Alloactinosynnema sp. L-07: one gene and its partner. The protein of the gene in region 1 interacts with the protein of each later gene in a pairwise test. Links are inferred from orthologs where the notes say so. Each region holds a gene or a part of one and is shown on either strand. Other genes may lie near its edges.

Region 1 (15,583 bases):
GGCCATGAGACTGGTCACCGCGGCGCGCAGGTCCGCGGTCGCGACGCCGACCAGTTCGATCCGCCAGCGGCTGGCCTCCATCCGCTCGGCGAGCCCGCCCGGTCCGGCCGTGACCGACTCCAGCACGTCCAGGCCCGGCGGCAGGGCCGCGTCGAGCGCGGCGGCCAGCTTGGCCGGGTCGACCCGCTCGACCACGGAGATCTCGACGTACTCGGCCTCGCTGGCCACGCCGGTGGGCGCCGCGCCGATCCACGAGATCTTCGGGTGCGGGCTGAACCCCTGGGAGTAGGCCATCGGCACGCCCGCCCGGCGCAGCGCACGCTCGAACTGGCGGGCCACGTCGCGGTGCGAGGTGAAACGGAGCCTGCCCCGCTTGGCGTAGCGCAGGCGCAGCTTCTGCACCGCCGCGGCCGAGGGGTTTGGCTGATCCTGGCGACTCAGGACTACTCCTTCTGGTGGCTGCTTTCTCTTCCGGTGGTGGTTCAACCGGCAGAATGGAACCGTACCGTCAGCGCCAATTCGAGCGTCGAGGTTGTTTCGCGGACCCGTCGTGGCTACCGTCCGCATCGAATGGCCTGTGCAGCCGAGGGCCGTAACGGAGGTAACCAGTGCCTCTGCCGCGCCGATCGAGGGCGACAGTGGTTGGTGTCGCGGTAGCCGCGACCATGCTCGGCTGGGCCGGGCAGGCCGCCGCCGTACCGCTGGAGCCGGGCGTCATCAACTGCGGTGAACATGGCCCTGACGTGCGGTTCGTCGTTCTTTTCGAGCCCTGGACCCCGGCCGTGGACGCCACGGCGGAGACCTCGTCCAAGTGCGGGACCACGGTGGCATACCACCCCCAGATCGGCGTCGGTGTCGTGCTGTCCAGCGACCGCCGTTTCCCCAACCTGATGGGCCGCGACCGGGTGTTCAGCGCCAAGGCCGCGGTCGGCAAGTCCAAGCGGCTCAGCGAGCCCCCCGCGGTGTCCGACCGCTCCCGAACCGACCGGACCGCCGAGCAGTCGGACATGGCGATGATCCGCGCCGACCAGGCGCACGCGGTGACTCTGGGTAGCGACTCGGTCGTCGTCGGTGTCCTCGACTCGGGGATCGACGCCACCCATCCGGAACTTTCCGCCGCGGTCGACCCGGCGCGGTCGGCGGGCTGCCTGACCGGCAAGGCCGACCCGGCGCCTGCGGCCTGGCGGCCGACGACCTCGGCACACGGGACCCACGTCGCGGGCGTCATCGCGGCCGCCGACGACGGCCACGGTGTCACCGGCGTGGCGCCGGGCGTGCGGCTGGCGTCGGTGAAGGTGGTCGACGACGCCGGGTTCGTCTTCCCCGAGGCCGTCGTGTGCGGGCTGATGTGGGCTGCGGCCAACCAGTTCGCGGTGGCCAACCACAGCTATTTCGTCGATCCGTGGCTGCAGACCTGTGACCGCGACGGCGAACGCGTCGTCGCCGAGTCCGTCCGCCGCGCGGTCGACTACGCCACCCGCCGCGGCGTGCTGTCGGTGGCGGCGGCGTCGAACGAGAACATCGACCTGGCCCGTCCCCGCGGCCAGGCTGTCGGCGCGAACGGCGAGCGCCGGACCCTGGACGCGAGTTGCAAGGTCCTGCCCGCGGGTCTGCGCGGGGTGGTCGCGGTGTCGGCGGTGGGCCCCGACCAACTCAAGACCGGGTACAGCGCCTACGGCCTCGGCGTCATCGACGTGACCGCCCCCGGCGGCGCGGGCGACGAGTGCGTGCTGTCGACCGTTCCCGGCGGCTACGGCCGCTTGTGCGGCACGTCGATGGCCGCGCCGCACGTGACCGGGGTCGTCGCGCTGCTGGCAGGCCGCCACCCCGGCGCGTCGCCGCAGTCACTGACCCGGCGGCTGACCACGCAGGCCGTCGCCGTGGCCTGCCCCGGCGACTACGACCTGGACGACGCGGGCGGGCAGGACGCGTACTGCTCCGGGTACGCGCCCTACAACAGCTTCTACGGCCACGGCCTCGTCGACGCCTTGGCCGCCGTCACCAGTTAGTTGGTCAGCGCGGGGTTGCGCACCGGGGAGCCGATGCCGACCGGGCTGATCGGCAGCAGCTTGCGGCCGGTCGGGCCGATCTCGATGTCGGTGCCCATGGCCGGGCACACGCCGCAGTCGAAGCACGGCGTCCAGCGGCAGTCGTCCTGCTCGCGGGCGTCGAGCGCGTCCATCCAGTCGTCCCACAGCCACTGCTTGTCGAGGCCGGAGTCGAGGTGGTCCCACGGCAGGACCTCGTCCTCGACGCGCTCGCGCGTGGTGAACCAGGCCAGATCGATCCCCAGCGGCGCCAGCTCGGCCGCGGCGGCGGAAGTCCAGCGCTCGTAGGAGAAGTGCTCGCTCCAGCCGTCGAACCGGCCACCCTCACGCCAGACGCGCTCGATGACCCGGCCGACGCGGCGGTCGCCGCGGGAGAGCAGGCCTTCGATGAGGCTGGGCTTGCCGTCGTGGTAGCGCATGCCGATGTTGCGGCCGAGGCTGCGGTCGCGGTCGGAGTTGACCGCCTCACGCAGCTTGCGCAGCCGACTGTCCACTGTGTCCGGATCGCACTGGGCGGCCCACTGGAACGGGGTGTGCGGCTTGGGGACGAACCCGCCGATGGAGATCGTGCAGCGGATGTCCTTGCGGCCACTGGCTTCCCGGCCCGCGCGGATGACGTTCTTCGCCATCTCGGCGATCTGCAGGACGTCCTCGTCGGTCTCGGTGGGCAGCCCGCACATGAAGTACAGCTTCACCTGCCGCCAGCCGTTGGCGTACGCGGCGCTGACGGTCTTGATGAGGTCCTCTTCGGACACCATCTTGTTGATGACGCGCCGGATGCGCTCGCTGCCGCCCTCGGGGGCGAAGGTCAGCCCGGAGCGACGGCCGTTGCGCGACAGCTCGTTGGCCAGGTCGATGTTGAACGCGTCGACCCGGGTGCTGGGCAGCGACAGGCCGGTGTTGGTGCCCTCGTAGCGATCGGCGAGCTGCTTGGTGATCTCGCCGATCTCGGAGTGGTCGGCGCTGGAGAGCGACAGCAGGCCGACTTCCTCGAACCCGCTGGCCGCGAGTCCGGTCTGGATCATCGCGCCGATGCCCTCGATGGAGCGCTCGCGCACCGGGCGGGTGATCATGCCCGCCTGGCAGAAGCGGCAGCCGCGGGTGCAGCCGCGGAAGATCTCGACGCTCATCCGCTCGTGCACGCTCTCGGCCAGCGGGACCAGCGGCTGCTTGGGGTAGGGCCACGCGTCGAGGTCCATGGTGGTGCGCTTGGCGACGGTCTCGGGGACGCGGTCGCGGTTGGGCACGGCAGGCCCGAGCGCGCCGTCGGCGGTGTAGGTGACGTCGTAGAAGCGCGGGATGTAGACGCCGCCGGTCTCGGCCATGCGGGTCAGCAGCTCGTCGCGGCCGCCGGGGCGGCCCTCGGCCTTCCACTGCCGGACGATGTTGGAGATTTCGAGGACAGCCTCTTCGCCGTCGCCCAGCACGGCGGCGTCGATGAAGTCCGCGATCGGCTCCGGGTTGAACGACGCGTGCCCGCCCGCGAGCACGACGGGGTGCTCCTCGGTCCGGTCCTTGGCGTGCAGCGGGATCTTGGCGAGATCGAGCGCGGTGAGCATGTTCGTGTAGCCCAGCTCGGTGGAGAAACTGACCCCGAGCACATCGAACGCGCCGAGCGGACGGTGGCCGTCGACGGTGAACTGGGGGACGTCGTGCTCGCGCATGAGCTTCTCGAGGTCCGGCCAGACCGCGTAGGTGCGCTCGGCCAGGACGTCGGGCTGCTCGTTGAGCACCTCGTAGAGGATCATGACGCCCTGGTTGGGCAACCCGACCTCATACGCGTCGGGGTACATCAGGGCCCAGCGGACATTGGCGCTGTCCCAGTCCTTGACGGTCGCGTTCAGCTCCCCGCCGACGTACTGGACGGGCTTGGAGACCCTGGGGAGCAGGGGCTCAAGCTGAGGGAAGACTGACTTGACGCTCACAGCGAACCAGAGTAGCCCGTCCGAGTTCGCCCGATTGAGCGGAGCGGGCGGTCACGCCCGTGGATAACGTGGAACGTGTGCCCAGACACGTGACGATGCGAGAATTCGTAACCAACAGCGAGGCCATCTTCAGCGCGATCGAGCAGGGCGAGCACCTTGTCATCACGCGCGATGGAGTCCCGATCGCCGAGGTGGTTCCCATTCGCCGTCAGGATCCAGATTCACTGGATTAAGAGCGATGTCTAGGAAAGCAGGAGTTTGCCCAGTCTTCGGGCCGAGACGACAACTCCCACCGCCACCATGACCGCGAAGTACGCGAGGTGGCCGAGCATCGAAGCGTCCACGAAACCCGTGCAGAGGCCGCGCATGAGTTCTATGGCGTGGTAGAGGGGGAAGCATTTCACGGCGAAGGCGATCGCCTCCGGGTAGACCGTGATCGGGAAGAACGTGGTCGAGAACAGGAACATCGGCAACAGCGCGAGCTGCACGTAGTCGAAGTCCTGCCACGACCGCATGTACGTCGTGCACGCCATCGCCACCGCGGCGAAACCGAACGAGATCAGGATCGCGGCGGGCAGTGCCAGCAAGGCCCACCACGACGTCAGCAGGCCCATTCCGAGCATCACCGCGAGGAATCCCCCGGCATACAGGGCACCGCGGATCAGGGCCCAGGTGATTTCGCCGATGGCGATGTCGAGGGGTCCCAGTGGGGTGGCGAGAACCGCGTCGTAGAGCTTTCGGTATTTGAACTTGAAGAAGAAATTGAAAGTCGCGTCGTAAACCGAGCCGTTCATCGCGGAGGCGGCCAACAAAGCTGGGGCGACGAACGCGACGTAGGTCATCGGTTGGCCGGTCGGGCCGACGACGTCGCCAACGAGTTTGCCGAAGCCGAAGCCCAGGCCGAACAGGAAGAACAGCGGCTCGAAGAACCCCGTGAATATCAGTAGCCACGTGCGGCGGTTGACGATGGCGGCGCGTTCGATCAGGACGCTCGCGCGGCCCGCGTACATGCCGGTGGGCAGCACGCGCAGGAGCAGGCCCACCGGTTCGGGCGGGGCGGGTGGCCGGTCCAGGACTGTCATCTAGACCGCCAGCTTTCGCTCGAAGACGCGTTTCCCCAGGTAGGCGCCGAGGGCGAGCAGGGCCACCAGATAAGCCGTGTGACCCAGTGCCGACCACAGCTCGACGGTGCCGAAAGTCAGGTCGCGCGACAGTTCCGTGCCGTGCCACAGTGGGGTGATCCACACCAGCGGGCGGACCCAGCCGGGCAGTTGGTCGACCGGGAAGAACGTGCCCGCGAACAGCGTCATCGGGATGATGATGAACCGGAACAGCACGTTGAAGCCCTGCCCCTCGGACTCCAGCGTCGCCGAGTAGGCCACGATCGGCGCGGCGACGGCGGTGCCGGTCAGCACCGCGACGACGACCGCGAGCACGATCGCGGGGCTCGTCACCGCCCCCAGGACTGCCGCGATCAGGGCGAACGCGACGGCGGAGAAGCCCAGGCGGGCGGCGATCCAGGCGAGTTGGCCGCCGAGGACCTGGGCTGGCGTGATCGGGGTGGCGGTGATCGCCAGGTAGGTCTGCTGCCAGCGGAAAGCCGACAGCACCGGGTAGGTCGACTCGAACGCCGCGATCTGCATCATCGACGCCACGAGCAGCGCGGGCGCCAGGTACTGCACGTACGGCAGACCGAGGGTGACCTCGCCGGGCCGCACCTGCGAGCCGAACCCGAACCCGAGCGCGACCAGGTACAGCACGGGCTGCAGGAAGCCCGACGTGACCGACGCGCGCCAGTTCTTGCGGTACCAGATCCAGAGGCTGTCGAACACGAGGAACGAGGCGCGCACCGGGGACAGCACGCGGCCGGTCGGCTGGACGGTCGTCATCAGTCGACCAGTGTTCGGCCGGTGAGCCGGAGGAAGACGTCCTCCAGCGAACTGCGGCGCACCAGGCTCGACACCGGCCGGATCCCGCGCTCGTGCGCGGCGGCCAGCGCGGCCTCGCCGTCGGCGGTGTAGAGCAGGAGCCGGTCGGGCAGCACCTCGACGCGGTCGGCGAGGTCGGCCACGCCGTCGGCCTTCTGCTCGCCCGGCGGGAACCGCAGTTCGAGCACCTCGCGGGTGGAGTAGCGGGCGATCAGCTCGGTGGGACTGCCTTCGGCGGCGATCCGGCCGCCGTCCATGACGACGAGACGATCGCAGAGCTGCTCGGCCTCATCCATGTAGTGCGTGGTGATGATCAGCGTGACGCCCTGCTGCTTGAGCCGGAACAGCCGGTCCCACAGCAGGTGACGGGCCTGCGGGTCCAGGCCCGTGGTCGGCTCGTCGAGCAGCAGCAGCTCAGGGTCGTTGATCAGCGAGCGCGCGATGGTCAGCCGCCGCTTCATGCCGCCGGAGAGGGGCTCGACCGGGTCGTCGGCACGCTCTGTGAGCTGGGCGAAGTCGAGCAACTCGACCGCCTTCGCGCGAACCTGCGCCTTGGGCATGCCGAAGAAGCGGCCGTAGATGTGCAGGTTCTGCCGAACCGAGAGTTCGGTGTCGAGGTTGTCCGCCTGCGGCACCACCCCGAGCCGGGCCCGGATGCTGGGCCCCTGCCGGAGCGGATCCATCCCGAGCACACTCAACTCGCCGCCGGTGCGCGGCGACACGCAGGCGATCATGCGCATCGTCGAGGACTTGCCCGCGCCGTTGGGCCCGAGGAACCCGAACGCCTCCCCCGGCCGCACCTCAAGATCGATGCCGTCGACCGCGGTGAAGTCGCCGAAGCGCTTCGTCAGCCCCTCCGCGCGCACCAGCGCGCCGTTGCCACCCACTCGGCCACCCTAGACAAGGGCACCGACAGTTCCGAGTGGATTTCGGCCTGAACGCGACGCCGCCGCCCCGAGGTTCTCGGAGCGGCGGCGCGGTCGGGGCAGAGCTCAGAGGTTCGGGAACCAGAGCTTGATCTCGCGCTCGGCGGACTCGGCCGAGTCGGAGCCGTGCACCAGGTTGTACTGCACCTCGAGGCCGAAGTCGCCGCGGATGGTGCCCGGGGTGGCCTTGTCGACCGGGTCGGTGCCGCCCGCGAGCTGGCGGAACGCCGAGACGGCGCGGGGGCCCTCGACGACGAGCGCCACGACCGGACCGGAGGTGATGAATTCGAGCAGGGACTCGAAGAACGGCTTAGTCAAGTGCCCACTAGGGACTAGTGGGCACTTGACTACATATCCGCAGTTCAGAGGCCCGCCAACGTCCGATCAGAGGTCAGGGAACCAGAGCTTGACCTCACGCTCGGCGGACTCGGGCGAGTCGGAGCCGTGCACGAGGTTGTACTGGACCTCTAGGCCGAAGTCTGCGCGGATGCTTCCGGGAGCTGCCTTCTCGACCGGGTCGGTACCGCCCGCGAGCTGGCGGAACGCCGCCGCCGCACGCGGGCCTTCGACCACGAGCGCCACGACCGGACCAGAGGTGATGAACTCCAGGAGGTCACCGAAGAACGGGCGCTCAGCGTGCTCCGCGTAATGCTGCTCGGCCAGCGAGCGGTCGACGTTGCGCAACTCAAGCGCGACGATCGTCAGCCCCTTCCGCTCGATACGCGAGATGACCTCGCCGACGAGACCACGGCTCACACCGTCCGGCTTAACCAGGACCAGGCTGCGCTCGCTCACGCTAGCTCCTCATACAGATCAGAATTGGTTGTTGCCTCGGGATCGACGAGGACGCGGTCAGCGTAGCTACCGGCCTCGCCCCGAACTCACACGGGAGCGTGGGATGGCATTGGGCACCTGCGGGCGACAGCAGGCTCCCGCACAGAGTGCAGTCGAAGGACCCAGGTGTCGAACGACAGCAAAGTGGATCAACATCGCAACAACCGACAGTCACCTAGGCGACAACGAGGCCCGCAAGCGCGGTTTGCACGTCAGGGTTCATGGCGATGCTGTTCAGGATTCGTCCGATGGCCCGGACGTTACGTCGGATTGCCCCCTCGTCAGGCTCGTCGCGCGCTACCTCGTCGAGCAACTCGCCAGCGATAGCTTTGACGTCGCTCTTGTCGTCATCATCGAGCTCCCAGCCTGAAACCTTGCCGAGGATCTCGCGGAGCGCATTTGCGAGTGGCTCATACTGCGGCATCACGACGGAATCATTCCGATTCTGCGCAATGTTCTGACCGACAGCAACCTGAGGACGGTCGCCATTCACTGCCACATTTACCGTGCCGCCAGCATTTACTGCTCGCAGATACTCAGCCACAGCTCCCCCAAAATCCGTTACACAGTCTCGACCATTATGTGTGAGCCTTGGCCGCAACATTCCAGGCCCGGACTGGTGAGAGCCACCACTTATTAGACCGACCCGAACGAGGTAATCCGCCTCACGAGCAACGTCGATGAGCCCGAAGGTCACGCCGTTGTGGCGGGCCGACGGACTGACAAGGAAGTCGTCCCAGTTCGTGACCGTCTCGGCTCTCCGCTCGTGATCGTCCAGCCAGCGAAGCATTATGCGTCGCAACGCACGTGTTCGCTCACCTGGATCGCCCGCGCGCTGCGCACGAATCTGTTGGACAAGATCCAGGCCGCGAGCGGTGATGCGGGCATCAGGCCCACCCAGCGTTGACCAGTCTTTCACCAAGTCGCGGCTCGCAAGATACTGAACGAGAAGATAACCGAGCTCGGCCCTCGCCGCGGCACGACTCTCGAAGAACTCGCCCACGCCCGGAGTATCAGCCCCGTCGTCATAGTGGTCGTACAACCACTCCAACAAGCTGTGACTCAACTCTGCAATATCCGGCGGCAAGGTCACCCCGTCCAACGTCACGGACTCCGCATCTGACTCAGTCGGACGCGGCAACTGTGACAGACATCGCCGCTCCCAGCCTGCGACGTTACACAAGGTGGCCGCAGCCACCGATCACCTCGCAGATCATTCGTGAGTCTACGTGTAACTATCCAGCAGTCGTCGCCCCCTGCTGTGACAAGGCAAGCACGGAGGGTGCATCATGTACTGCCCCCGTCTTGTCCAATCGAAGGGCGTCCTTGTGAGCGTCGCTCAGCCGTCCAGCGTCGTCCCAAACCCCGTCTTCGATGTGCGGGAACAACCGCACGACGACGTCCTCGACAGGGTCGAGCGCACCCTAGGGGTCACGCTTGAACGATCATCAGTCGTGTTCGGCATCTACGGTGCCACCGAGGGCTTCCGCACTGCCGCGGGAACGTGGGTGCGGGTCGAGCGCCGCCAGCGTTGGCGGATCAACAGCGCGGTGTGGGTCGGTCTGGAGGCCGCAGCGACCATCCGCGGCGTGCGCAAACCGGAGTGGTTCCAAGGGGCAACTTGGGTCGACCCCGAGCGCGATGTTGTCTGGCGCGCGGACGAGGTCGAACTAGTCAACGCCCCGATCGTGGATACCCCTGCTTCCGCCGTCACGCTGCCGGGCTCATGGTGGACGGAACTTCGGGACTCGCTCGCCGCGCTTGGATCGCACTCAACTGAGCGGGTCGGGATGAGTCAGGCTCATCTGACCAAGCGGATAACCGAGGTGTTCGGCGATCTGGACACATCCGTGGACGAGTGGGCGACCGCACACACGGACGTGCACTGGGGCAACCTCACCGTCGACGGCTACCTTCTCGACTGGGAAGACTGGGGCGCGGGGCCGCGTGGACTCGACGCGGCGTGCCTGTGGCAGGCGTCGTTGCACGATCCCGAACTGGCCGCTCGTGTTCAGCACGAGTTCTCGGCGGACATGACATCACGCTCGGGAAAGCTCGCTCAGCTATTGCAGTGTGCAAATGCTGTCCGCATCGCCGCCCGGCGCGGGGAGTCAACACCGCTGTCGGTGGCCGCGCAGGCGGCGGCGGACGTGCTGCTGGTGGAGCTGCGTTCAGTTTGACGCGCGCTGGCCCACCACGCCGACATAGCCGGTGGCGAGTTCATCGGTCAGTTCGACGCAGAGCCCCTCGTTGGTGAGAGCTTCTGCGATGACGCGTGCATCAATGCTGGTCGCGGTTGCGACAGCAGCGACGTTGGCGGGATTGCCCGACAGCAACAGCCGAACAGCGGGTTCGGCGGCAGCGGCGAATCGGATCGCCTTGCCTGCCGCGAGCACGTCGATGGTGTCGTCATTGGACTTGATGTGCGGTGGAAACTCGGTCACGCACACTATGTCCATCGGCGGGCCGAAGGTGCCGTGCGTGCGAACCGCTCGATGAGCCGGGCGCTCCAGTTCTCGGGTAGTGAGGTACTCCAGGGGTGGGTACTTCGCCAGCAGGCCGGGCACGAGCGCGCTGAGCGTGAGGTCTTGTGCCCGCTGCTCGGCAGGAAGTGCCCACCGTTTGAGGTCGGTGCGGAAGACTTCTTCCTCACGTGACCGATCTGCGATCCAGGCCAGCCAGTCAACGCCGGTTCGCTTCACGAACCCGAACGTGACGTGCAGGCTGTAGCCGTCGCCGCAGTCAGTGCGGGTGGCTTGGTGCCAATACCCGCGCGGGATGTGCATGACGTCGCCCGCGCGCATGGTGCCAGCCCAGACCACTTCGTCGCTGGACACCCGGTTGGGTTCAGCGTCGCGGTACATGGGCGCTGCGCGGGACGCACCCCTGACTTCCCAGGTCTTCTCCCCGCCGAGCTGAACGATCAGCACGTCATGGTCATCCCAGTGAAGGTCGAATCCCGAAGCCTCGTTCGTGGTCAAGTATGTGTTGACCTGCACCAGCTCCCGAGACCACCACTGCAACGCGCGGCACGCGACCTCCATCGTCGGGTCGAAGGTGTCGAACGAGTCGAGAACGACGGTACAGCCGGATCGGATGAGGTCGCCCAGCTTGTCCATGCGAGCCATCGGTGTGGTCTGGCCACGCCGTGTCACGGCGTTGGCCAGGTAGGCATCCGGGTGCAACTCCGCACCGCCTTGGAAGCAGCGCAATTGGGGCGAAGTCAGCGAGCGGCGCATGATCGCATCGAGCAATCGAGTCGGCGTGAGAAGCCGAGTGCAGAGTGCGGCATCCTCCATGGTCCCCTTGGCGAACCGTTGCCCTAACATCTGAGATCCGTTCCAGCCCAACGCTTTCTCGACGGCCTCGATCAGGTAGTGATCCACGTGTGTGCTCCTTAGCGAAGACAAGACAGCGGCGGACCGGCGCAACGCTGAGCCGATCCGCCGCCGTGGTCGGTTACTCCATGGATTCCGGGATGTTCAGGCCATCGCCGCCAGCGTCGCCGTGACCATCCCCACCGCCATCCTTCGACGGGTCGCCCTTGGCCACGTCGAAGCGGTCGCGCACGACGGACAGGTGCTGGACACCAACAACCAGGCCGGATTCATCGGTCATTTCATTCCCTCCCTTCGTTCCTCGTTGTTCAGGCTGGTGCGGATCAGGCGTCGGCGCCTACCACTTATCGGGTGATCCGCTCACCCGCGCGACAGAAGGCGACACAGGCCGACGCTCAGGATTGTTGGATGCCGAGATGGCCCGAATGGCGCATGGCGCCACGTCGGTCGCGCTCGTCTCGAAGATCTCCGAACACCTTGTCCACGACCGAATCCAGCTCACCGCTGGTCGACCACAGAGCCGCGTCTTCGGGCAGCGGATCCGCGGGATCGAACCGGTCACGCACTCGTGCTGCCACAGCGCAATCCGCCGATCGGATCACGATCGTGTCGATGTACCCGTTGGCGCTTGGGCGATACAGGTAGAGCCCGTCGACCTTGGCGAACAGGTTCGGTAGCGGAAGCGCCCGAAATCCGTTGCGGCATAGGCGCGCAACCTGGTCCCTAAGTACCTGCGCTGCCGCCGCATCCAGATGATTCCTCGCTGACACCCGATATGCGGACGGCTGATGTGTCGAACTTGCGACGCGCTTCATCAGACAACCCCGCCCATGCGCTCCGCGACCGAACGGCAGACCGCACAGATTTCCGCCGCGGTGTTTGGCATCGCGATTTCCCCAGCCCTGACCCATGTGCGGCAAACCGCGACCGCAACGTACCCGTACCGCTCGCCCCCATCCACCCTTCTAGGGCGACCATCGCTGGTACCCAACATGTGCACCGGCTGCGGCTCATGGACTCCACGGACCCAGATCGGTTCGGTTGCGATGACCCTCATCTGGAGACTCGCCCACCGAGCGTTCCGGCGGACCCGCACGGCGTCGCCCACGCCGCCGTGCCGGTCGGCCTGCGAGGCACGGTCGACAGCGAGTCAGCGGTCTCGCCACGCATTTCCTGCGCCTCGCCGGAATCGCACGGTGGCCGGAAACGCGACCCGGCAGAGGGGCGCCGCCTCTTCGCCGTGCGGCTGCTGGCGGGGGTATGCGCGGTGAGCGCATCCAGCAGCGGTGGAACACCCGACGGGCAGATGCGAGTCAGGAGTCCACTCCCACCCGTCGGGCTGACATAGGCAGGCGTGGACACGTCAGGCGTGGAAAGTGCACTCGCTCGGCCACGAACGATCGCCACGGCAACAGCCAACTCAGTCGCCCTACGGCGAGCGTCTCGACGGCGCTCCAACAGCACGGCCAAGCCATTCAGGCACAGGCCCACCACCGCCACCAACAAGAGTGCAGCGAAGTGGGTACCTGCGACCGCGAACACGATCACCATGTCGTCACCTCCTGTATCGGAGACGACGTTATGAGTGACCTAGATCAGTTTGTGCACCAGAAGTACACACGGGTCGAGTTCACCCGTTTGGCGCTACGCCCATGCGATAGGCCAAGCCCCGAAGTTCACGCCCACCCGACTCTCGCCGTGCACGGCGAAGCTGGTCGGAGACCGCCTCCCGAACGAAGACGTCATTGCGGATCCGTTGCGGCGCCAACTCTTCCGCTCGCAGCAACGCCGTAAGCCCCTGATCGCGCGACTTCGCGTCTTGGAACATCGCCCGGCCAAGGTCGGCCCAGAACTCCGCCTGCCGGCTTGGAGACGGAATCAGTTCGGGGTGAACGTCCCGCGCGATCTCCGCAACCTTCGGCCCGTCACCGAACTCGGTTGCCAATCCGACACGCCAGATTCCGACGTTGGTTCGCCCGAACCAGAGATGAGCGAACGAACCCACCTCGGCTTCCAACCTGGCAGCGATTCCCGCCGCCTCGGTGAGATGCAACTCGGCCGTGTCGCGGTCTGCACGGGCCGCCGCGGCGAGCGCGGCGCTGAGCTGCAACATCCCGTATGCCTGCGCCACGTCTGCGTCGTCCAATGCTCCCGAGAGTTGGTCGGCCATGCTGACACAGCGCCGATACTGCATGTCGCGGCTTAGCTGCCCGGTGGCATCGCCGCGGAGCCACGTCGCGTAGCCGATCCACGCTGGCAGGCCAAGTTCTTCGGCGCACTCTTGTGCCAATCGCGCCGCGATAGTCGGAAGTCCACGGCCGCCCAAGCGTTTTGTTGTCCAACATGCCGAGCTGTAGCAGTGGATGAGCGCGAGAAGCACATCGGCGCGGCGTTCGGGGAGACGCACGTAGGCCGCGTGCAGCTCAGCGAGCAGGCGCGGAACGAGCGCACCTTGCGCCGCATAGTCCGCATGAACGTGAGTCAGGTCCATGAGCTGAGCGATGTCGGAGGCAAGCTCCGGCCACGGCCTCAGCTCGACACCGGGATCATGTCCGCGCTCGTACACCTCCAAGGCCGTCTCGACGTCGGCAACGGTCGCGAGCGCGGCCTTCCCTTTCGTGTCAACCGGCGCCCATGGCTGGCCGGTCAACTGCGACGGATCGACCCTCAGCGCGAATGCAATCGCTTCGAGGACGTTGCGGCTGTTCACCGGCTTCTCGCCGCGCTCGATCTGCGCCAAGTAGCCATACGAGAATCCAGCGAGATCCGCGGCCGTGCGCAGCGCCATCCCACGCCACGAGCGCACCTCGCGAATCCGCCGACCGATCTCGTTCTCGTCCATGCCGGTACCTGCCCTGTCTCGGCGACGTCCGTACCTCAGACTAACCAGACGAGCCACCAGTGCCGAGTGCCCTAATACCGGTTGGAGCGAACTTAACCAGCGCTCTCTGGGGTAATCTTCCCGGTCGCGTGGCATGTGCACCCGCACGCCGGGTTGCCGCAGGACCGCGGTAGCCCCTTGGTATTGACGAGAAGCCCGGCTCGGCTGAGGGCTGCGAGCACCGAGCCGTTGGACGGGCAAGCCCTTCCGCGTGCAGGCTCGACTCGGTCTTCGGAGAGGCTGTTCAGCGTCTCGGCGACGGCCCCGATCTTCACGTGGGGCCCGGACATGAGCATGTAGTGGCCGCTACCGTCCGGGGTGATAGTGGCCTTGCACCCGAGTTCTTCCCGTATGTCGATCAACGGACGTTGCGACACGAGCGTCAACTCCCCAGTCCGCCCCCGTCTCACCGCGGGCGTTGTCGTTCGTCGGTGATGTCCAGGCACCTCCCCAGGCCCTGGTGAACGTCGTTGTCCGATCCATGGCGTCACCGCTGGCGCGCATGGCCACTCAACAGTGCCATGATCGGCGGGCGTCTGCCGCATGTTTTGCCCGATGAAACGTGATGATCGTCTCAGCAGGCAGGAGTGCGGTCTACCTCGTCTCGGCCGTCTGGTCGTCGACGAGGGCCTGGATCATGCGGTCGGCGATGCGTCGTCGGGTCGGGTCGAGGCCGAGGTATTGCTCGGTGAGCCTGACCGCGCGCGGCGGCAGGGGTTCGCCTCCGTCCATGGCGGCCCCGGCGTCTGCGAAGAAGGCCGAGGAGACTTCCCGAAGCGGCGCGTCGAGTGCGGCGACGAATCTCATCAGCACCTCGAACTTGGGTGCGCCGCCGCGCTGCGAGGGTTTGAGGTGGTGGCCGAGCGCACCTGCGGTCAGCCCGTTCTCGCGCTCGATCTCGGCGATGGACCGCCCGTTGGCGTACTTGCTGATGAGCAGGTCGACATGTGTTGGTTCGATGTCGCCCATGGCGTCCCCCTTCCGCTCCCGGCCATGACGGCCTGGGGTGTCACGACCCCGATTCGCGACACTCCCGCACGTTAGCGGAGCCATGCCGCACCGATGCGAGCCTGCCCGACCAGCGAACCCTCGCCGTCAAGCTCGCCCCCGTCCTGCCAGCCCTGCGGATTCCGTCCAGCACGTCAGATTCCAGGTAACACCGTTTCCGTCCAAATTCTACGTCCGACACACGTGGTGTGTGTTCTTGACAGACTGGCGGATCTTGGACAACCTGGGTTCGGGCCGCCTTGCGGGGGCGGCGCCGGGCTCGATCGTCGGGCCTGGCCGAGCACTGGGGGTGCTGTGCGTTCATTCCGGCGAAGACGTGCGTCCTCGGCCAGCGTGGTTGCCGCGCTGTTGGCCGTCTATCTGTCACTGAGAAGGCTTGCGCCGCAACGGCTTTGACCGTCCTGCCTGGCGCGCGCCGCATCTGTCGCATGTACTCACCAGATCTTGACGCCGTCAGGGAGGCGGCTTCGCCGTGCCCGAAAACGTTCTGAGCACACACGTCCCGACCGATGCCACGTCCACTTCGGACGCTGTGGCGTTGGATGCCATCGCCGAGCAGATCGCGCTGCTGCGCAAGACCGGCGAGAAGATCGCGAAGTTCACCAAGATCCAGTCCGAGCTCCAGCGCGCGGTGAAGGCACGCCTGGGGGCGGTGGAGGTCGGCACGATCGACGGTCGGCCGGTGGTGACGTGGA
Region 2 (15,606 bases), 3.4 Mb from region 1 along the record:
CTAATCCAGGAGTTCGTCGCCGCGCACCGTGCCCGCGGCGGCCAGGTGCTCTGGCAGGACCCGGCCGAAGAGCTGTCTGGTCCGTTCCAGGCTGCCGATCACCCCAGGACGCTCGCTGTAGGCGAAGATCGCGGAATGGCGGGCGGTGTCGCCGTGCACGGGGGTCACCCGGTGCAGCGAATAGCGCCCTTTGAACAGCTGTAGGTCGCCGGGCCGCAGCGAAAGCCGGTTGATCAACCGTTCGCCTTCACCGGTCAGCACGGCGGCCACGTCGTCGAGGTTCTCCGATCCGGCCGACCGGATATTCGGGCAGTATTCGAACACGCCGCCGGTGTTCGATTGCTGGGTGAGCATGCTGACGGTGAATTCATTGGTGTCGAAGTGCCAGGGATGCCCTTTTTCCGGGGACACCACATTGAGGCAGAGCCCGGCCAGCGGGTCGGCGAACTCGTGGAGCGCGTCGAGTTCGAAGCACTCGGCGACGAACCGCTGGAACAGCTCACTGGTGTAGAGCCGGTGGATGATCGACTCGGCCGGGATCCGGTCGCGGGCCACGAAAGCGTTGCCGCGCTCCATGATCAGCCGCCCGGGGTGGCCTTCGGGCAGGTCGGCGTCGAGCGGGATGTTGTAGGCGTTGACCGACTCGACGTCATAGTGCGCCAGCGGCGCGACGGCGGCACACTCGGCGCGCAGGGCCTCGCGCAGGTCGCCGCGGAGGAAGTCTGGCAGCACACTGCACCCGTCGGCGCGCAATTCGGCGCGCGCCTGGGAAACCGCGGCGTGCCAGCCCTCGCCCGCCGGATCGGCCAGCGGATATCGCGCGGTGTCCACGACCTGCTCGATGACCCGAGCTCCCGGTGCGATCATGCGGTTCATTCTGTTGATCCGAAGTGGATCGGCGCCACCGAAAAACCGATCCGATTTCGTGACGGTAGCCATATTGTGTCGCGCGCCCAAGATCCGGTAAATTCAGGACTTTTCCAGATATTCCGCGCGGTCGTCGGCGACGAGTTGGCCGACCATGGTGGCCAATCCGGGATAGGGCCCAAGATCGGGATCGTCGGCGATGAGCGCCTGCGCCACGATCCGCGCGTCGGCGATGACCCCCTCGTCCTGCAGCAGCGACAGCATCTTCAGCCCCGAGCGGGACCCGGACTGGCTGGCGCCGAGGATGTCGCCCTCGCGGCGCATCTCCAGGTCGAGCCTGGCCAGCTCGAATCCGTCCAAAGTGGACGCTACGGCGGCCAGCCGGTCGCGGGTGGCGGTGCCGCCGGGCATCTCGGTGACCAGCAGGCAGAGTCCGGGCGCGCTCCCCCGGCCGACCCGGCCGCGCAGCTGGTGCAGTTGGCTGACACCGAAGCGGTCGGCGTCCATGATGACCATCGCGGTGGCGTTGGGGACGTTGACGCCGACCTCGATCACGGTGGTGGCGACCAGCACGTCGAGTTCGGCGGCGGCGAAGGCCCGCATCACCCGGTCCTTCTCGTCCGGGGCGAGCCGTCCGTGCAGGACCCCGAGCCGCAGCCCGGCGAGCGCGCCGTCGGCCAGTTCGGTGGCCACGTCCACCACCGCGAGCGGCGGACGCCGGTCTGAGCCCTCGTCGCCGCCGGAGGCGTCCTCGGCCGCGGCGTCGTCGCCGATGCGCGGGCACACCACATAAGCCTGGTGCCCCTTGCCGACCTCCTCGCGCACGCGCTGCCAGACTCGGTCGAGCCAGGCGGGCCGCTCGGCGACGGGCACCACGTTGGTCGAGATCGGCGAGCGGCCCGCGGGCAGCTCGCGCAGCGCGGAGGTCTCCAGGTCGCCGTAGACCGTCATGGCGACGGTGCGCGGGATCGGCGTCGCGGTCATGACCAGCACGTGCGGGCTGACGTTCTCCCCCGCCCGCGCCCGCAGCGCGTCGCGCTGCTCGACGCCGAAGCGGTGCTGCTCGTCGACCACGACGAAGCCCAGGTCGGCGAAGATCACCTTGTCCTGGATCAGCGCGTGCGTGCCGACCACGATGCCCGCCGCCCCGCTGGCCGCGTCGAGCATGGCCTGCTTGCGCTGCGGGGCCGACAGGGAGCCGGTGAGCAGGGTGATGCTGGTGGCGTTGTCGGCGCCGCCGAGCATGCCGCCCTGCGCGAGGTCGCCCATCATCTCGGCCAGCGAGCGGGCGTGCTGGGCGGCCAGGACCTCGGTCGGCGCCAGCAGCGCGGCCTGCCTGCCCGAGTCGATCACCTGCAGCATCGCGCGCAGCGCCACGATCGTCTTGCCGGAGCCGACCTCGCCCTGCAGCAGCCTGCTCATCGGATGGCTGCCGGAGAGGTCCTCGGTGATGGCGTGGCCCACCTCCACCTGGCCCTTGGTCAGGGTGAACGGGAGCCGCTGGTCGAACGCGTCGAGGATCCCGTCGGGCCGGGGCGGGCACGCGGGCGCGGGGCGGGCGCCCGCGGCCTGCCTGCGCTGGGCGAGCACGAGCTGCAGCGCCAGCGCCTCGTCCCACTTGAGCCGGGTCTTGGCGGACTCCACATCGGACCAGTCGGCGGGCAGGTGGATCGCGCGCACGGCCGCGTCGTACTCCGACAGGCCCAGCTTCTCCCGCAGTTCCAGGGGGAACGGGTCGTCGATGGCGTCGAGCATGCCCAGCGCCTGGTGCACGCACTGGGCGATCTGCCAGGACTGGATCTTCGCCGAGGCCGGGTAGACCGGGATCAGGCTGCCCGCGAACTCCTCGACGTTGACGTCCTCGGTCGAGTCGATGAGCTGATAGTCCGGGTTGGCCAGTTGCAGCTTGTTGCGGAACGCGGTGACCTTGCCCGCGAACAGCGCGTCCAAGCCGGGGCGCAGCTTGTCGAGGTGCCACGGCTGGTTGAAGAACGCGCACTCCAGCGACTTCTTGCCGTCGGTCAGCACGACCTCGACGATCGAGCCGCGCTTGGTCTTCATCTGGCGCTTGTTCACCGAGACGACCTTGGCCATCACCGTGACGTGCTCACCGACCTCCAGGCCCGCGATCTCGGTGAGCTGGCCGCGCTCGGCGTAGCGGCGCGGATAGTGGCGCAGCAGCTCGCCCGCGGTCTCCAGGGAGAACGCGGCGTTGAGCGCGTCGGCCGACTTCTTGCCCACCACCCGATCGAGCTTGTCGCCCAGCGAAGCCATAATCCTCCGTTCCGTGTCCGGCCCGATTATGTCGTCCGGCCCCGACTATTCGAGGCCCAGGTTCAGCACCGAGTCGGACTGGCCGCCGCGGTAGACCATCAGGTCGGCCTCCGGGCGGTCCGTGCGCAGATAGTCGGCCAGCGATTCCGCGACGCCGGCGGGTGCGTCGCGGCCGAGCAGGGCGGTGACCAGTTCACCGCCGACGGCCAGCATCCGGTCGACCACCCCGCACGCGACCTTGGCCAGCGTGTCCGCCGTCGGCGGTCCCGGCTCGATGAGCACCACCTCGCCGTCGGCGAACCCGACGACGTCGTCGGCCTTGCACGGCCCGATCCAGGTGATCGCGTCCTCGGCGGCGACGACGACCGCGCCACGCCTGGTCGCGGCGGCGGCCTCGGCCATGGCCACCACGTCGTCGCCCGCCCGCCTACGCGGGTCGTGCACGGCGATCGCGGCCAGCGCCTGCACCGGGGACGCGCACGGCACGACGACAACGTCCTGACCCGCGGCGACAGCGCGGATGGCGGCCTCGTCGGCGATCTCCATGAGCCCGTGGTCGCCGGGCAGCACGGTGACGTGGGCGGCGCCGGTGCCGGTGATGACCTGGAGCAGCTCATACGGCGTCGGCTCGTCGCCATCGGCCACCCGCAGCACCGCGACGCCCTCGGCCAGGAACAACTCGGCCAGGTCGTCGCCGCGCACCGGGGCGACGACCGCGCGGTCCTTGGCGTAGCGCCCCGCCTCGGCGGAGACGGCGTCGGCGAACCGCGCGACCCGGATCTGGCGGGGCCTGCCTGCCTCGATCCCGGCCTCGATCGCCGCGCCGACGTCGTTGCAGTGCACGTGCACCGTCCAAAGGTCCGCGCCGTCGCCGACCACGGACACGCAGTCGCCCAGCCCGTCGAGCGCGTCACGCAGCGCCGCGACGTCGGTGGCCTGCTCCAGCAGGTACATGACCTCGTAGGCGAAGAGGTCCGAGCCGTCCTCGCGGGCCGCGACCAGCGGGTTCTCCGGCCTGCGCGGCGCGGCCGTGTCGGCGCTGACCCGCGCGGCGGCGGCCAGTTCGGGCGGGCGCCCGCCGATGACGGCGACCAGCGCGTCGAGCAGGACGACGATCCCGCGCCCGCCCGCGTCGACCACGCCCGCCTCGGCCAGCACGTCGAGTTGCTCGGGGGTCCGGTCCAGCGCGTCGGCCGCGGCGATGGCGGCGGCCGCGGCGACCTCGGGCAGGGTGTCCGGGCTGTTCGCGGCCGCGGCGGCGTCAAGGACGCTGAGCATGGTGCCGGGCACCGGCTTGGACACCGCGGCAGTGGCCAGTTCAGCTCCCCGAACGAGCGCCTTGTGCAGCAGCGGCCCGGTGACTTCGTGCTGGTCATGGACGGTTTCGGCCACCCCGCGCAGGAACTGCGAGACGATCACCCCGGAGTTGCCGCGAGCGCCGGTCACCGCGCCTTTTGCCAGCACCGAGAACGCGCCGCCCGCGTCGGACCGCTCGTCGACCGGGGCTCGCAGCAGTGCCTCCAGCGCCGCGCGCAGGGTGTTGAGCAGGTTGGACCCGGTGTCGCCGTCGGCGACCGGGAAGACGTTGATCCGGTCGATGTCGGCGCGGTGGGCGTCCATGGACTGCACGCAGGCCGCTGCCCATCGCCGCACCTCGCCAGCGTCGAGCGCCTGCAGCACGCCTACCTCCCGTGGGTCCTCGCTTAACCGGGCAGCGTAGCGACCGCCCGGCCACCCGGTTTGGAACACCACGCGGGCACCCGTTACGCTGTGATGACTGCCCGGGCCTGCCTGGGCCCTCGTACGTGCGCCCACGAGTTTGACAGTGTGTTGTTCAAGCTGTTCGAGCCGTGGGCACCGCAACCTGAAGGAGTGTCTGACGTGGCTGCCGTGTGCGACGTCTGTGGCAAGGGGCCAGGCTTCGGCAAGTCGGTCTCGCACTCCCACCGACGCACCAACCGTCGGTGGAACCCGAACATCCAGAGCGTGCGCGCCAAGCTGGGCATCTCCCAGACCAAGCGCCTCAACGTGTGCACCTCCTGCCTGAAGGCGGGCAAGGTCGTTCGCGGCTGAGCTGAGCTCTTTATCGAAACCGGCGTCGGTGACTCAGGTCACCGACGCCGGTTTCGTTGTGCCCACCGCACGTAAGGCGCGCAGTGCCGCCAAGCCCGCGACCAGCGCGGCGACCCCGGCGATGGCGAACGACGGCCGCGCCCCGAACACCGCCACCACGGCGCCGCCGAGGACCGTCCCGAGCACGTTGGACCCGATCAGGATCGCGCCCGCGGTCGCGAAGACCCGGCCCCGCAGGTGCTCGGGCGTCCGGGAGCGCAGCAGCCCTTGGTTGCAGACGTTCTGCAGCCCGTTCGCCGCGCCGCCGAGCAGGTAGCCCAGCGCGACGGGGGCGGTGAACGGCAGCAGAGCGGGGACGAGCATGGCGATCCCCATCGCGCAGCACGACAGGCCAAGCCCGGTGAGCAGCGCCCGTTCGGTGCGCGACCGCCCCGCCACGCGCACCCCGACGAACACCCCGGCCATCCAGGCCGCGTGCAGCACCCCGAGCGTGGCGGCGCCGCCGCGCAGGACGTCGGTGACGTAGAAGACGTTGGCCACGTCGGCCGCCATGACCCCGGCCATCGCCACCGCCAGGCTCACCGACGCCACCCGCAGCACCGGATCGGCGGCGACGTGCCGCCACCCGGCCAACGCGTCCCCCTGGCGCCTGCGCCGCCGCGCACCCCGGGGATCGCGCTCGGTCCGGACGAACCCCAACATGGCGGCCTGCACCAGATAGGTGGCGGCGTCTATATATAGAGCATCCCGCGTTCCGAGCGTGGCCACGAGCAGCCCGCCCGCCGCCGATCCGGCGAGCATCCCCAACGTGCGGCCTGTCGCCACCACCGCGTATCCGCGCGTGGAGTCCCGCTCCCCACAGATCACCGGCACCATGGCCGCCGCGGCCGGGTTCACCACGGCGGTGCCGCAGCCGAGGAACACCAGCATGACCAAGACCAGCGGCAAGGTGTGCAGCACCGCGACGACCCCGATCACCGCCCCCGCCTGCACCACCTGCCCGATGATCATCAGACGGCGGTTGGGGAGCCGGTCGACCAGCAAGCCCGCCAGCGGCGCGCCCAGGGTGACGGGAACGAACTCGGCGATCAGCACGGAAACCACGGCGAAGGAGCCGAAAGTCTTGGCGTGCAAGAGAAGCACGATCAGGGTGACCGCTGTGCCGAACATCGACACCGCCGAACCGGACGCTACCAACAGCAGATCCCGACGCCCCGGCACCGCACCGACGGTATCGCCGAATTCCCTGGAACAGAACGGACATCACACCCTTAGCCCGCGCGCTCTACCCGGAAGGGCAGTCGACCAGAGCGCGGTTCACCCGGTCGCCCTATCGGTTTCCCGAACGGCCCTGTCGACCGCGAACACAGTCAGACATCCGCATATGGCAATCGAAGGCGACTTTTGAACCTTTAGCGCACAACCGATCTACGCGACCATGCGACTGGTTGTCCCCGAACCCTGCTTGGAGGCAGCAACCATGTTCAAACGAACTCTTGTGCCGCTCGCGGCCGGAGGTCTGCTCGTCGGCGCGATCCTTGTTGTCCCCATGGCGAACGCGGCGGCACCCCAGGCCGTCGCCGCCGTCCCGGACATCTCGGTCGCCAACGTCCAGGCGCACCTGACCGAATTGCAGACCATCGCCACGAACAGCAACGGCAACCGCGCGCACGGAACGCCCGGGTTCCAGCGGTCGCTGGATTACGTCAAGGGCAAGCTGGACGCCGCGGGCTTCACCACGTCGACCCAGCCGTTCACCCACAACGGCGCGACCGGGTACAACCTGATCGCCGACTGGCCCGGTGGCGACCCGAACAACATCCTGATGGCGGGCGCGCACCTGGACAGCGTCACCGCGGGCGCCGGGCTCAACGACAACGGCTCGGGCACGTCGGCTGTCCTCGAGGTGGCGCTCACCGTGGCGCGGGAGCAGTTCAAGCCCGCCAAGCACCTGCGGTTCGGCTGGTGGGGCGCTGAGGAACTGGGCCTGATCGGGTCCAAGTACTACGTCAACAACCTCGGCGGCACCGAGCGGGCGAAGGTCAAGCAGTATCTGAACTTCGACATGGTCGCCTCGCCGAACGCGGGCTACATGGTCTACGACGGCGACGCGCACCCGAGCGGCTCGGTTCAGATCCAGCGCACGATCGAGGAGTTCTTCACCGGCATCGGTGTCCAGACCGAGGAGGCCACCGGGATCACCGGGCGCTCCGACCACGCGCCGTTCGCCGACGCGGGCATCCCCATCGGCGGCATCTTCACCGGCGCCGAGGGCACCAAGACCGCCGCCCAGGTCCAGAAGTGGGGCGGCACCGCGGCCGCGTTCGACGCCTGCTACCACCGGTCCTGCGACCGCAGCAACAACATCGACGCCACCGCGCTCGACCGCAACTCCGACGCGATCGCGCACACGGTGTGGAAACTGGCCGACACGGGCGCCCCGCCGCCGCCCCCTGGCAAGGTCTTCGAGAACACCAACGACGTCAACATCCCCGACGCGGGCGCCGCGGTCACCAGCGCCATCACCGTCTCCAGTCTCACGGGCAACGCCCCGGCGACGCTGAAAGTGGACGTCGACATCAAGCACACCTGGCGCGGTGACCTCGTCATCGACCTGATCGCGCCCGACGGATCGGCGTACCGGCTGAAGAACTCCAGCGCCAACGACTCGGCCGACAACGTGATCGCGACCTACACGGTCAACGCCTCCACCGAGGCCGCAAACGGCAGTTGGAAACTCAAGGTCCAAGACGTCGCCCGCTACGACACCGGCCACATCAACAGCTGGAAGCTCACCTTCTGATCGCTGACCGCGGAGCCGCGCTCGACCGGATCTCCTTCCGGCCGAGCGCGGCTACGCGCGAATGGCGACCAGTGACTTGGGCAGCCCGGCGGCGCGCTCCCGCCAGATCTCCGAGCCGGGGAACAGGTGCCGCATCTCGGTCGCCGAGACCAGATCGGTCGCCAGGATCGCGTCGATGGCGGCGTTCCGGTCGAGCGTGGCATGGCCGAACGGCCAGCGGCGCACGACGGCGGCCCGCAGGATCACCGGCAGGAATTGCAGCGCCGGGAACGTCCAGTGCGGCTCCACCGGGAAGTACCGGTACGGCGTCTGCACCCAGTGCCGGTCGGCGGCATCGTGGATCACCCCGGCCAGCCTGCACCGCGGCCCGTAGCCGCCGACGTGTTCGAGCAAACTGTTGGACACCACCAGATCGAACCGCTCGCCCGAGACCTTGACCGGGTCGCAGGCGTCGTCGACGACGTGGCGCAACCACGGTTCCGGGGCGGCCGCGTCCACCAGGTTGACCGTCGTGACCGCCGCGGGACGGACGGAATCGTTGCGCCAGAAGGAAGGCATGCCGCCGAGGTCGAGCACCCGCAGGTCAGCGAGATCGGGAAACCGGCCGAGCAACTCCTGCCACCGCTTGGCCCGTGCCCGACTCGACACCGAGCGCGGATTGTCCGGGTCGTTCAGCAACCGCTTCATCCGATGCACCACAGAGCCCATGAGTTCCCCTTGGCAGTCGACGGTCGAACCGAAGTCGATCATTCAAGGAGTCGGCGGTGCGGCTTGCCTGCTACGAGCCGGGCCGAACTCCACCCGGCTGGGCCAACGAATTCGCGCTGGGTGGAGGCGTTCAGCGGCACGGCGGCGGCTGTTTGGTGCACCCCTGCCGTTAGGGCAGCTTCCAGTCGACCGGCTCCGCTCCCTGCTCGGTCAGCAGCGCGTTCGCCTTGCTGAACGGCTTCGACCCGAAGAAGCCCGCGTGCGCCGACAGCGGGCTCGGATGCGCGGACTCGATCGCGGGCACGGAACCGAGCATCGGCCGCAGGTTGCGGGCGTTGCGCCCCCAGAGGATCGCCACCAGCGGACCGCCGCGCGCGGCGAGCGCGCGGATGGCCTGCTCGGTGACGTCCTCCCAGCCCTTGCCTTGATGGGAGTTCGCCTTGCCGGGCTCGACGGTGAGTGCCCGGTTCAGCAGCAGGACCCCGTTGTCCGCCCACGGCGTCAGGTCGCCGTTCGAGGGCAGCGGGTGCCCGAGGTCCTCGCAGTACTCCTTGTAGATGTTCACCAGGCTCTTCGGAATCGGCCGGACGTCGGACGCCACCGAGAACGACAGCCCCACCGCGTGCCCGGGCGTCGGATACGGGTCCTGCCCGACCACCAGCACCCGCACATCCGCGAACGGCTGTTGGAAGGCGCGCAGAACGTTCTCCCCGGCGGGCAGGTACTTCCGCCCGGCGGCGATCTCGGCGCGCAGGAATTCGCCCATCTTGGCGATCTGATCCTCGACCGGGGCCAGTGCCTGCGCCCACCCGGCTTCGACGATCTCAGTCAAAGGTCGTGCCACGCCGGAAAAGCCTACTCAGTCCAGCCGACGCAGCCCCGCCCGGTACGCCTGTGCGTTGGCCAGGTAGATCTGGACGATCCCCGAGGTCATGTCCGCCTCGACCACGTGGCCCTCCCGGACCCGCGCCGGAACGCCCAGCGCCATGGATCGGGCCGGGATGTGCCCGTTGAACGACATGACCGCGCCCGCTCCCAGGATCGCCCCGTCCTCGACCACCGACCCGTTCAGCAGCACCGACCCGGAAGCGATCATGCACCGGTCGCCGACGGTGGCGCCTTCGATGTGGACGTTGTGCCCGATGACGCAGTCCGCGCCGATCTTCGCCGGGTGGAACGGGGTGCAGTGGATGACCGTCCCGTCCTGCACGCTGGTCCGCTCCCCGATCTCGATCGTTCCCGCGTCGCCGCGCAGGACCGCCTGCGGCCAGACCGACGCCCCTGCGTGCAGCGTGACGGCGCCAATGACCGTGGCGTCCGGGTGGACGTAGGCGTCGGGGTGGATGGTCGGCGTCAGGTCGCCGAGGGCGTAGACGGGCACGCGATCTCCTTGCCGAGGTGAACGGAGAGTTCGTGTCCGGCATAGTGCCCGAACGCGGGGATGTCGGCATAGCCGGACGAGAGGTAGAGCGCGACGGCCTCGGGCTGCTTGGTCCCGGTCTCCAGGATCAGCCGCGCGATCCCGGCCCGCGCCGCGGTCCGCTCCAGCTCGGCGAGCATCTCCCTGGCCAGGCCCTTGCCGCGGCCGGCTGGCGAGACGTACATGCGCTTGATCTCGGCGGTGCCGTCGCCGTGGTCGCGCCAGCCGCCGGTGACCAGCGGGCGGCCATCGACGTAGCCGACATAGAACCGACCGAGCGGCGGGGCGAACTCGGCGGGGTCGACGGGCGACTCGTCCGGGCTGCCGTAGCGGATCACGTACTCGTCCTGCACCTCGTCGATGAGCAGGCGCGAGTGGGGGTGGTCGTAGGCCCTGGGTTGGATGTCCACCCCGCGATTGTCGTCTGTCCGCCGTCTGAAACGTGGCGGCGGGGCCGTGGACCTCGCCACAGCCCCGCCGCCCACTTCAGGTCACCGCGCCGGACGCTCGCCGGGCATGAGTCCCTCTGCCGCCACCGCCTGGGGCACGGCGTCCGCCTCGCCGGGCATGAGGCCTTCCGCCAGGTCGGCGCTCGGGCGTTCGCCGGGCATCAGCCCCTCGGCCGACGGTGGTTCCGGCTCCGACTCGGCGGTGGCCACCGACTCCTGGGCCGATTCCCAGATCCCGCTGTCGTCGAGCCCGGCGGCCCGCGCGTTCTTGGCCCGCACTCCGGGGTCTTTGTCCTCGGCCAGAGTCGCCTGGACCACCTCCGCGCGACTGGACGCGAGGTTGCCGGTGCCCGAGGCCGCGGCGACCCGCACCGACGGGTCCGGGTTCGCGGCCGCGGCCAGCAGGATGTCCACGACGCCGTCGTCGTCGATGAGGCTGGCCAGGTAGGCGGCCTTGGCCGCGAGCATCGGCTCGCCGCCCTCGACCATGCTCTTGAGGTGGGGTAGCGCCTCGGCGCCCATAGCCGCGGCCGACTGGTAGTTCGGCTCCTCTGGGATCAGCGCGGCCCGCACCTGTTCGAATGTGATTGCCATCGAGCCCTCCTCACAGGTCCTGGGTGAACGGGCTTGCCACCATTGTGTCGCGTTCGCTCGCGATCAGGTCCGGTGGCGGATTGGTGATGTTCGCGGTGCCGCCGCCGGTCATGAGCCGGTTGCTGTCGCTGACGTGGTTGAGTCCCAGCACGTGACCGACCTCGTGGCCGAACGTCCACTGCGTCGCGCCTTGGGCGACCACCGCGCCGGGCTGCCCCGCCGGGTGCGCGGCGCACCCGTTGAACGGCGGGACGGTCGACCGGACGAAATACACCACGACGTCGTTCGGACCCGCGTTGTTCCGGTTGGCGAACAGCTGGATCTGCTCGGCCGTGGCGTTGCCGCGGGTGCAGGTGCCGACGTCGACGTCGTTGAGGGTGGGCAGGTTCAGATTCTCCGTGGACGCGTGCTGCACGTGCACGCCGACGGAGCCGTACACCTCCCGCATCCGCTGCATCACCGTGGCCACCGAGACGTTCGGGTTGGTGAGGATCTTGGTGTGCACCCGGACCGTCGGCACCCGCGCCCACCACTTGTGCCAGAGCGCGTTGTCCGTGCCGCGCACGAACGTGTCGATCCGGTTCGGTCCCCACGACGCCGCGGCGGGCCCGCTGGTCAGTATCCCGCCGAGACTCTCCCAGCCCGACCAGCCGCCCTGGTACCACTTGTGCCACATCGCGTTGTCGGTGCCGCGGACGAACACGTCGAGCCTGCCCGCGGCCCAGGACGAGACGTCGGGGGCGCTGGTGAGCACCCCGCCGAGGCTCTCCCAGCCTGACCAGCCGTTCTGGTACCACTTGTGCCAGAGCGCGTTGTCCGTACCGCGCACGAACACGTCCAACCTGCCCGACGACCAGGACGCCACCGCTGGGTCGCTGGTCAGCACCCCGCCCAGGCTCTCCCAGCCCGACCAGCCGTTCTGGAACCACTTGTGCCACAACGCGTTGTCCGTGCCACGGACGAACACGTCCAGTCGCCCGGACGACCAAGACGCCACCGCGGGCCCGCTGGTCAGGATCCCGCCGAGACTCTCCCAGCCCGACCAGCCGTTCTGGTACCACTTGTGCCAGAGCGCGTTGTCCGTACCGCGCACGAACACGTCCAGCCTGCCCGACGACCAGGCCGCCACGGCAGGCCCACTCGTCAGGATCCCGCCCAAGCTCTCCCAGCCCGACCAGCCGTTCTGGAACCACTTGTGCCACAACGCGTTGTCCGTACCTCGTCCGAACACGTCAAGTCGCCCGGACGACCAAGACGCCACCGCCGGATCGCTGGTCAGCGTCCCGCCGAGGCTTTCCCACCCAAGCCAAGTCATCGCGACCTACTCTCACGAAGTCGGGATCGTGTGTCTGTTCGTCGGCTCCTGGGAGACGTTTGTTAGTGGCGGACAAAGTCCTCGCGCGAACGCGGGCCGACCCCGCCCGATCGAGCGACAAGGCCGACCCGAACGGGCACCCGCTTACCTGCTTCCCGATGGGTCGACATTTATGCGGAAGCGTGACTGACGCCGATGGCTGCCCCACCACCTCTGCTACAACGTAATCATGACGCCACAGCGAGTAACGATTAGCCTGCGCCGCATAGCGGGCGACTGCCAGGACGACGACTGTCCGGCGGTGTACCTGTCCGATCGAGGAACAGTCGTGTTCCAAGGCGATAGCGTGTCCCTTGCCAACGGGCTTCGCCTCGGTCAAGGTGAACAAGCCGTCGAGTTGCCAATGACCGTGGTCAGGGAGGCCATCCGTGCGCTTGGGACATGACGGTTCCCGTAACCTGTTCCGCACCTACCTGAGATCGGCGTGGCGCTTCGAGACACAGCCGACGTACACGATCCCCGGCGAGGCGGACTCCCTGGGCCAGTTTCTCGCAGGCCGGCCCGAGCCCGATCTCGCGCCAAGATACATCGAATGGCTCGAATTGACGCGCGCCAATGTAGCCGCGGGCAAGTCGATCGGGCGAGTGAAAGTTGTCCGTCGGCCGTTCACCGACTACACGCGGTATGCGTTCGCCTGGGGAATACCGCGCAACATCGAACACGGTGAGGACATCCGCATCCTCGACGCGACCGGCTTGACCCTGGATCTACCCGCCGATGACTTCTGGCTTTTCGACGACACCGAGGTCCTCCGCCTGACCTATCGCGAAGACGGGACGCTGATCAGCCGTGAACTCCTGGCTGATCCGCCGATCGAAAAGTATCGGCAGTGGCAACGAGTCGCACTTGAACGTTCCGTCCCATTCGAGGACTATGTTCGATCCTGAACGCCAGCAACGGGAACGCCGGGATCTGGCCGATGCCCTTCGCGATATGCGGAGGGCCGCAGGCCTGTCCGGCGAGCGTTTGGCCGCCCGATGCGCGATGTCCCAATCGAAGATCAGCCGTATCGAGCGCGGCAAGATCCTGCCGTCGGTGACCGATGTCGAAAGAATCCTGTCCGCATTGGGTGTCGACCCGAAAGAGACGCAGCAGTTCCTCGACCTCGCAAGAACCGCGAACGTCCACTATCGGTCGATCAGGGCGCTGGCGGAGATCGGCCTTTGGCGAGGGCAAAACGAACTCTCGGCCCTGGTCGCCTCCTCAACGCAAGTCCGATACTTCTGTCCCGCTGCCCCCTCGGGGATGATGCAGACCCCCGAATACGCGGCAGCGATCCTGACGCCGACGGTTCGAGGCAGGCCTGCGCGCAATGTCGAACGAGCTGTCGAAGCTCGGATCGAACGGCAAACCGCCCTGTACGACGCTTCGCGAAGTTTCACCTTTGTGACGACCGAACAAGCAGTCCGGTGGAACCAAGCTCCGGCCGAAGTGATGGCGGCCCAAGCCCGACACATGGCCGATCTGGCCGAACTGCCGAACGTGACGATCGCTGTCGTTCCGAACGACGCACAGATGAACGCGGTCCCGTTGAGCAGCTTCGTCGTCTATGACGAACGATTCGTCATGTGCGAATTGTTCTCCGGCAGCGTCATACTTCGCGACCCGCAGGAAGTCGCGTATCACGTCAACGTCCTCGAACACTTCCAGGAACGCGCGCGAGTGAACCAGGAAGCAGCCACTTTTCTGCGGCAGATGGCAAACGAGTCCTAATAATTCGGATGCGCGACTGAAACATGCCTTTCAGCAGCGCACAAGACTAGGTTCGCCTTGTGGAAATCCTCGGTTTGACCAACCCCTATCGTGGGGACAAGGCTTGCTCACGAGCATTCCGCCACGGGTTCACCTTCCGTTGGGTGAAGAATGACCGCTACATCGCCGTCATGCGCGGAATTTGCGTGGATAGCCGCCGATACCTGATCATCGACGACTATCTGGCGAACCATCATGTGCACGAAACCCCGCAACCCGTCATCGACGTGATCCCCGCGTGTTCGGAGGACTGGTGGGACACACCGCTGCTGCGCCGAACAGCGGACTCCTGGGCCGCGAAACGCTCCGCCCACGGCCACACCAAATGATCCGCATCGAGGACACCGACATCGCCAAGGCGCTGGCGATGCTCGCCGCCAAGGCACCACAAGTGTCGGCCGCGATCATTCGGGAGGACCTTGCCGTCGAGCAGATCGACGCGCTGTTGACGATCCTGACCGACACCACGGGCTACGTGCGCGAGTTGCGTTTCCGCTGGTTCGGCGTCGAGGACCTCGGGGACAGTGGGGGGCGTTAGCTCGGCGGGGCTGTCGGGGCCGGGGGCGCTGGGCACGTCGTATTGCCCGGTTCCAGTTTGACCTTCAACCCCGGCAGCGAGAACGGCCCCACGATCTCCATCGCGTACACCTTCCCCGACAGCTTGGTGAACTCCGCGAACGTCGCGTCCGCGCCGAAACGGTGTTGGGACGGGTTGGCGTCCAGTGGGTTGTCCACATAGGTACCGTCGGGGTTCTTGATCGTCGTCACGTCCTCGCCCGTGATGCCGAACTTCACCACGCCGTCCAGGGTCAGGGTGCCCGCCACCAGCTGTCCGTCCAGTTCGACGTTGCGGGCGTCGACTTCCCAGGTGGCCAGGTTGCCGTCGCCGCCGGTGAGTTTGAGGGTGAAGTCGAGGCCTGCGATCTTCTGGCGGACCGCGATGCACAGCTCGTTGAGTTTGCCCTGGGCGAAGCCCGCGCGGACGAGGCGGATGTTCTTGAGCACCACCGTTCCGTCCGCCTGCTTCACCTTCTGCGTCGCGTCCACCACCGACAGGCCGAAGTCGATGCCGTAGAGGCCGCTGGTGGCCAGGTCGGCGGTGCCGCTCTGGATCACGACGCTGCTCGCGAGCACGCCCGTGCGCAGGCCCATGGCCAGCAGGAGCACCACGAGCAGCGACGGGACGCCGAGTATCGCCGAGCGGCCCCACCGGGTTCCGTTCATCAGGTGCCGCCCAGCAGGGACAGGGTCGCGTTGGGCAGGTTGACCGGGTTGTCCCGCTGGCCGGGCT

What was found.
Region 2: the proteins of ndk (region 1) and BN1701_RS17255 interact in binary tests that used the Escherichia coli proteins (3 or more experiments, as listed by UniProt). The link is inferred for Alloactinosynnema sp. L-07 from one-to-one orthologs.

What each region holds. Positions count from the first base shown.
Region 1 is NZ_LN850107.1:460,309-475,891, reverse strand. What follows is about bases 5,918-8,777. They hold ndk (nucleoside-diphosphate kinase), read right to left. Parts: upstream 7,623-8,777; coding sequence 7,212-7,622; downstream 5,918-7,211. Other genes in these bases: BN1701_RS35195 (hypothetical protein), read right to left, coding at 7,837-8,754; BN1701_RS02310 (ABC transporter ATP-binding protein), read right to left, coding at 5,918-6,788. In the rest of the region: BN1701_RS02335 (TIGR03936 family radical SAM-associated protein), read right to left, coding at 1-402; BN1701_RS02330 (S8 family serine peptidase), read left to right, coding at 639-2,009; BN1701_RS02325 (TIGR03960 family B12-binding radical SAM protein), read right to left, coding at 2,006-3,973; BN1701_RS02320 (ABC transporter permease), read right to left, coding at 4,216-5,055; BN1701_RS02315 (ABC transporter permease), read right to left, coding at 5,056-5,862; more of BN1701_RS02310, read right to left, coding at 5,862-5,917; BN1701_RS02290 (phosphotransferase), read left to right, coding at 8,990-9,841; BN1701_RS02285 (JmjC domain-containing protein), read right to left, coding at 9,833-11,047; BN1701_RS36295 (hypothetical protein), read right to left, coding at 11,121-11,279; BN1701_RS35190 (hypothetical protein), read right to left, coding at 11,395-11,814; BN1701_RS02280 (helix-turn-helix domain-containing protein), read right to left, coding at 12,630-13,841; BN1701_RS02275 (hypothetical protein), read right to left, coding at 14,475-14,849; BN1701_RS02270 (hypothetical protein), read left to right, coding at 15,361-15,583. UniProt on the Escherichia coli protein: Major role in the synthesis of nucleoside triphosphates other than ATP. The ATP gamma phosphate is transferred to the NDP beta phosphate via a ping-pong mechanism, using a phosphorylated active-site intermediate.
Region 2 is NZ_LN850107.1:3,903,825-3,919,430, forward strand. The notes cover bases 7,733-10,615. They hold BN1701_RS17255 (uracil-DNA glycosylase), read right to left. Parts: upstream 9,570-10,615; coding sequence 8,895-9,569; downstream 7,733-8,894. Other genes in these bases: BN1701_RS17245 (M28 family metallopeptidase), read left to right, coding at 7,733-8,017; BN1701_RS17250 (hypothetical protein), read right to left, coding at 8,069-8,704; BN1701_RS17260 (gamma carbonic anhydrase family protein), read right to left, coding at 9,585-10,106; BN1701_RS17265 (GNAT family N-acetyltransferase), read right to left, coding at 10,079-10,555. Also shown: BN1701_RS17220 (arpA protein), read right to left, coding at 1-876; ATP-dependent DNA helicase RecG, read right to left, coding at 970-3,141; BN1701_RS17230 (DAK2 domain-containing protein), read right to left, coding at 3,187-4,818; rpmB (50S ribosomal protein L28), read left to right, coding at 5,023-5,214; BN1701_RS17240 (MFS transporter), read right to left, coding at 5,248-6,435; more of BN1701_RS17245, read left to right, coding at 6,695-7,732; BN1701_RS17270 (HEAT repeat domain-containing protein), read right to left, coding at 10,637-11,188; BN1701_RS35640 (hypothetical protein), read right to left, coding at 11,199-12,503; BN1701_RS17280 (DUF6879 family protein), read left to right, coding at 12,932-13,450; BN1701_RS17285 (helix-turn-helix transcriptional regulator), read left to right, coding at 13,437-14,276; BN1701_RS35645 (hypothetical protein), read left to right, coding at 14,336-14,644; BN1701_RS17295 (hypothetical protein), read left to right, coding at 14,641-14,853; BN1701_RS17300 (DUF6230 family protein), read right to left, coding at 14,850-15,539; BN1701_RS17305 (hypothetical protein), read right to left, coding at 15,539-15,606. UniProt on the Escherichia coli protein: Excises uracil residues from the DNA which can arise as a result of misincorporation of dUMP residues by DNA polymerase or due to deamination of cytosine.